DNA from 2 places in the Mycoplana ramosa genome. Region 2 is predicted to be linked to the other one. Evidence: predicted binding sites of a transcription regulator. Region 2 holds the regulator's gene; the other holds the start of a gene.
What was found. Region 2 encodes PhoB, which activates phosphate uptake and scavenging genes when phosphate is short. Its sites were predicted from a motif close to TGTCATNNANCTGTCAT; they were not measured.

Region 1 (3,201 bases), on a different contig from region 2:
TCACGGGTCTCGCCTGGACCGAGGTCGGCGGCGAACTGCTGACGATTGAAGGCGTGAGCCTGCCGGGTGGCAAGGGCCGCATGACGGTGACCGGCAACCTGAAGGACGTCATGAAGGAATCGATTTCGGCGGCGGCATCCTATGTCCGCTCGCGCGCCATCGATTTCGGCATCGAGCCGCCGCGCTTCGACAAGACCGACATCCACGTGCACGTGCCGGAAGGCGCGACGCCGAAGGACGGGCCGTCGGCCGGCATCGCCATGGCGACCGCCATCGTCTCCATCATGACCGGCATCCCGGTCTCGAAGGATATCGCGATGACGGGCGAAGTGACGCTGCGTGGTCGCGTCCTTCCGATCGGCGGCCTGAAGGAGAAGCTGCTTGCGGCCCTTCGCGGCGGCATCAAGAAGGTGCTGATCCCGGAAGAGAACGCCAAGGACCTGGCGGAAATTCCGGACAACGTGAAGAACAACATGGAGATCATTCCGGTCTCGCGCATGGGCGAGGTGATCGAACATGCGCTGGTCCGCAAGCCGGAGCCGATCGAATGGGATCCGTCGATGGTTGAATCGAAGCCGGTTGCAACCGTCGAATCGACCGACGAGACCGGTGCCGCGATCGCCCATTGAGGGTAAACGACCTCTTAAAATCGGCTCGTTTGAGGGCCGAAATGCTAAAGGCCGGCCACAGTGCCGGCCTTTTCCGTTGAAAAAGCCTGTGAGAAGCCCGGATTTTCAACGTTTGTCCTTGAAACCCCGTTGCGGCGGCAAGGTCGATGCGTATTCTGCCCCCGACTTAGTATGAGTCGTTTCGAACCGTATGAAAGGGGTGGAAACATGAACAAGAACGAACTCGTCTCCGCAGTTGCTGAGAAGTCCGGCCTGTCGAAGACGGATGCGGCGTCGGCCGTCGATGCCGTATTCGAGACGATCCAGGGCGAACTGAAGAACGGCGGCGACGTCCGCCTCGTTGGTTTTGGCAATTTCTCCGTATCGCGTCGCGAAGCCTCGAAGGGCCGTAACCTTTCGACCGGCGCGGAGATCGACATTCCTGCGCGCAACGTGCCGAAGTTCTCGGCCGGCAAGGGCTTGAAGGACGCCGTAAACGGCTGATCGGATTTGCCAGACGGCAATCACGAAGACGGCCGTCCAGGCTGGTCGAGGGGTTCGGTTCAAGCCGGACCCTTTCGCATTTTCGGGATAGTCGCATCCCTATGTGGTTGTTCGACGGATCGTTCGAGATCGCTGCCGGAGGCGATAGCAGTTTAGCAGTCTAGATGGCGGCCGCTGTCATGCGGCTGTCATCCCCATCGCGCAGAACCTCATGCATCGCGTGTTCGACACATGGGGAAATTATATGACCAACCGATCACTGAGTGCGGTATTTACCGCCGTGCTTCTCGCATCTGCAGCTTTTCCGGCCGCCGCGGAACCCGTCTTCAACCGGATTGCCTCGTTCGCCGTGGCCGACAATATGCCCGACGGTGTGGATCCCAAGGCGCCGACCTCCTCGGAAATCATCACGGCAACGGCGGATGGCAACACGCTCGTCTATTCCGACAGCCCGATGCGGGCGGTCGGCTTCATCGACATCACAGACGCCAAGGCGCCGAAGGCCGCCGGCACGGTGGTCTTTGAAGGCGAGCCGACCTCGGTTGCGGTCGTCGGCGGCAAGGCGCTGGTCGCCGTCAACACCCGCGAGAGCTTCGTGAAGCCATCCGGCCTGCTGGCGACCGTCGACATCGCAACGCGCAAAACCGGGGCGACCTGTGACCTCGGCGGCCAGCCGGACTCGATCGCAATCAACAGGGACGGCACGCTTGCTGCAATCGCGATCGAGAACGAGCGCGATGAGGACCTGAATGACGGCGCGCTGCCGCAATTGCCGGCTGGCGATCTGGTCATTCTGTCGCTGAAGGACGGCGTGCCGGATTGCGCAACGGTCAAGCGCGTCGCACTGACGGGGCTTGCCGAAATCGGCGGCGATGATCCGGAGCCGGAATTCGTCTCCTTCAACGGCCAGGACGAAATCGCCCTGACCCTGCAAGAGAACAACCACATCGTCATTATCGACGCCAAGAGCGGGACGGTGAAGGGCCACTTCTCGGCCGGCGCCGTCGACCTCAAGAACATCGATACGAAGAAGGACGGCGCTATTTCCTTCACCGGAAAGAAGGACGGACAGAAGCGCGAGCCGGATGCGGTGAATTGGCTCGACGACAACCGGTTGGTCGTTGCCAACGAAGGCGACTACGAAGGCGGCAGCCGCGGCTTCACGATCTTCGACAAGACCGGCAAGGTGCTTTACGAGAGCGGCCCCTCCTTCGAGCACGCGATCGCCGCGATCGGCCACTATCCGGACAAGCGCAACTCCAAGGGTGTCGAGCCGGAGGGCCTTGAAGCGGCGACGTTCGGTGACGACAACCTTTTCTTCGTGCTCGCTGAGCGCGCCTCGATCGTCGGGGTCTACAAGGACACCGGCGCGGAGCCCGAACTGCTGCAGTTGCTGCCTTCGGGCATCGGTCCTGAGGGCGCGGTCGCCATTCCCGCACGCAACCTGTTCGTGACCGCCAACGAGACCGATCTCGTCGAGGACGGCGGCGCCCGGTCGCATGTGATGATCTACGAGCGCGCGGAAGGCGTGGCGGCCTATCCACAGATCAGGTCGGCGGACAAGGACGGTCTGCCGGTCGGTTTTGGCGCGCTGTCCGGCTTGGCTGCCGACAAGGACGAGCCCGGGAAGCTTTTTGCCGTCAGCGATTCCGTCTATTCGTCCGACCCGGCGATCTTCACCATCGACGCAACGCAGTCGCCGGCGCTGATCACCGACAAGCTCACCATCACCCGCGACGGCGCCCCGGCCCAGAAGCTCGACATCGAAGGCATTGCCAGTGACGGGGAGGGCGGTTTCTGGCTCGCCTCCGAAGGCAATGCCGACAAGCTCTTTGCAAACGCACTGCTGCGCGTGAACAAGAAAGGCGAGATCAAGAAGGAGATCGCCATCCCTGCCGAGCTTCGCGCCGGTGAGACGCGATTCGGTTTCGAGGGCATCACCAGCGTCGGCGAGGGTGACGACATGGTGCTGTGGATGGCGGTGCAGCGCGAATGGAAGGACGACGACAAGGGCTTCGTCAAACTCGTCTCGTACAAGCCTTCGACCGAAGAATGGGGTGCCGTCCGCTATCCGCTGGAGCAGGCGGGC
Region 2 (3,201 bases):
CGCTCAACCGCATGAACGACACGATCGACAATTGCCGCGTCACCGGCGCGATCACGCTCGACGGCGAGGATGTTTACGACCCCGCCATCGACGTGGTCGAGCTTCGTGCCCGTGTCGGCATGGTCTTTCAGAAGCCGAACCCGTTTCCGAAGTCGATCTACGAGAACGTTGCCTACGGGCCGCGCATTCACGGTCTCGCCAAGAACAAGGCGGATCTGGACCAGGTGGTCGAGCACAGCCTGCAGAAGGCCGGCCTCTGGAACGAGGTGAAGGACCGGCTGCATGAAGGCGGCACGGGCCCTGTCGGGCGGCCAGCAGCAGCGTCTCTGCATTGCCCGCGCCGTCGCGGTCAGCCCGGAGGTGATCCTGATGGACGAGCCCTGCTCGGCGCTCGATCCGATCGCCACCGCCAAGGTCGAGGAACTGATCCACGAGCTGCGCGAAAACTTCACCATCGTCATCGTCACCCATTCGATGCAGCAGGCCGCGCGTGTTTCGCAGCGCACCGCCATGTTCCACCTCGGCAATCTTGTCGAGGAGAACGACACCGACAAGATGTTCACCAATCCCGACGACCAGCGCACGCAGGACTACATCATGGGCCGGTTCGGCTAAACTCGTTGCGCAGTCGCGAATGAAGACCCGGCGCCAAGGCGCCCGTTGAGGATAAAACCATGTCATCGACCCACATCGTTTCCGTCTACGACGAAGAGTTGAAGTACCTAGCGCGCCGCATCTCCGAGATGGGCGGCACCGCCGAGCAGATGGTGGGTGACAGCGTGCGCGCGCTGGTCAACACCGATGCCGCGCTGGCGCAGAAGGTCATCTCCGAGGACGTCATCCTGGACAATGCCGAGCGGCAGATCAACGAAAAGGCGATCCTGACGATCGCCAAGCGCCAGCCGATGGCGGCGGACCTGCGCGAAATCATGGGCGCGATCCGCATCGCTGCGGAACTCGAGCGCGTCGGCGACCTTGGAAAGAACAATGCCAAGCGCGTGATTGCCGTGCAGAGTTCCGGCATGCCGCGCAAGCTCGCCCGCGGTCTGGAGCATCTGGCCGAACTGGCGCTGATGCAGCTGAAGGAAGTGCTCGACGTTTATGCCTCACGCAACGTCGAGAAGGCCAAGGAGATCCGTGAGCGTGACGACGAGATCGACGCGGTCTACACGTCGCTGTTCCGGGAGCTCCTGACCTACATGATGGAAGACCCGCGCAACATCACGCCCTGCACCCATCTCCTGTTCTGCGCCAAGAACATCGAGCGCATCGGCGACCACGCCACCAACATCGCCGAGACGATCTTCTACATGGCGACGGGTGCACCACCGGAAGGCGAGCGCCCGAAGGACGATCACACCACCTCGGTCGGCGCGGAGATGGAATGATCCGCCTCGAAGTGTCTGAATTTTAGAACGCCGGAGTTCTCAAGGCATGGTTCCCAAGATTACCGTGGTCGAAGACGAGGAGGCGCTCAGCGTCCTCCTGCGCTACAACCTCGAAGCGGAGGGTTTCGAGGTCGATACGATCCTGCGCGGCGACGAAGCGGAGATCCGCCTGCAGGAGCGCCAGCCGGATCTTCTGATCCTCGACTGGATGTTGCCCGGCGTCTCCGGCATCGAGCTTTGCCGGCGTCTGCGCCAGCGCTCCGAGACCGAACGCCTGCCGATCATCATGCTGACGGCCCGCGGCGAGGAGAGCGAAAGGGTGCGCGGTCTTGCCACCGGCGCCGACGACTATGTGGTGAAGCCCTTCTCGACGCCGGAGCTGATGGCTCGGGTGAAGGCGATGCTGCGGCGCGCCCGGCCGGAGGTGGTCTCGACGCTGCTGAAGTGCGGCGACATCGAACTCGACCGCGAGACGCACCGGGTCCATCGCCGGACGCGCGAGGTGCGCCTCGGCCCGACGGAATTCCGCCTGCTCGAGTTTTTCATGACCTCTCCGGGGCGCGTCTTCTCGCGCTCGCAGCTGCTCGACGGCGTCTGGGGGCATGATATCTACGTCGACGAGCGTACGGTGGACGTGCATGTCGGCCGGCTGCGCAAGGCGCTGAACTTTTCCAACATGCAGGACGTCATCCGCACCGTGCGCGGAGCCGGCTATTCGCTGGAGGCCTGATCGGCGGGCCACGACGTCGGAAACGAAAAACGGGCCCCGCGGGGCCCGTTTGCAATTTCGGTCCTCGTTCCCGGCCTTGAACCGGTCAGCGCATGCGCCGACGTTCGGCCGACGGCTGGTAGGCCAGACGCTGATGGTAGAGGCAGTAGGGCGAATTGTCCGGGGACTCGTTGCCGCAGAAGTGAAAATCGTCCGTCAGCGGGTCGCCATTCGGCCACTTGCAGGTGCGCTCGGTGAGTTCGGTCAGCTCCAGCCGGCGCGACATCGGCAACACCACGTTGGTGTCGATGCGCGCGAGCGGTGCGTCGTCGTACTCGAACGCGACCTCTTCCTTGACGACGGTCGCGCCTGCCGGACGGGCGACGGTGCGGGTGACGACGCGCGGGGCGAAGTTCGCGGGGCGCGGCGCAGCGGCCGGCCGTTTGGCGCGCGTCGCTGTCGGCGTGCCGCCGGCCTTGGCGCGGCCGGGCAGAGCGAGGCGGTGCACCTTGCCGATGACTGCGTTGCGGCTGACGCCGCCGAGCTGTGCTGCGATCTGGCTGGCGCTCAATCCTTCGGACCAGAGCTTCTTGAGCTTCTCGACCCTCTCGTCTGTCCAGTTCATACTATCGCCTCCGTTCCAGCGTTCGCTACCGGGAATCCGTCGTCAATGCCCCGGATGGCTCCGGAGCTCGGAACGCCTTGATACTGTTGGTGACTAGTTCCGCCGCATGCAGTCTAGCAATTGACTTTTAACCTACTGACAGGGGGACTCGGTGACAAGAGTCGCCCGATTCAGGCCGAATCGATTTTCCAGTTTTCCCCAACTTGCTCGTTGAGGTGTGGCTGCGCGGCGACACTTTCCGCGCGCAATCCGGATCCGTCTCCGCGACCAACTGGGGCGGAACGGATGGAAGCTGCTTTTATTGACATCGACCGCCGAAATGCCGATAGTGCCGCCGCCGCCGCTGGGCGGCATTTTTCATTTTTCCACACGGAAAGCTCAAGACGAGAATGGATTTCCGCATCCGCTGCGAAGGAGATACGCGCCATGGCTGACGCCACGCCGCTCTACGAGACCTATCTGCGTGCGCCGCTGCGCTT

Region 1: a site for PhoB is predicted at 1,288-1,304, ahead of JNC62_RS06520 (esterase-like activity of phytase family protein). Genes of this name have one in related genera too.

Annotation. Positions count from the first base shown of each region.
Region 1 is NZ_JBHEEW010000004.1:93,621-96,821, forward strand. Features, by position in the region: gene lon (endopeptidase La) at 1-629, shown strand, start outside; gene hupB (DNA-binding protein HupB) at 837-1,112, shown strand; gene JNC62_RS06520 (esterase-like activity of phytase family protein) at 1,357-3,201, shown strand, end outside.
Region 2 is NZ_JBHEEW010000012.1:23,759-26,959, reverse strand. Features, by position in the region: partial or broken gene pstB (phosphate ABC transporter ATP-binding protein PstB) at 1-615, shown strand, start outside; gene phoU (phosphate signaling complex protein PhoU) at 675-1,388, shown strand; gene phoB (phosphate regulon transcriptional regulator PhoB) at 1,435-2,118, shown strand; gene JNC62_RS15580 (GcrA family cell cycle regulator) at 2,204-2,722, opposite strand; gene JNC62_RS15575 (hypothetical protein) at 2,893-3,150, opposite strand; gene JNC62_RS15570 (aspartate aminotransferase family protein) at 3,149-3,201, shown strand, end outside.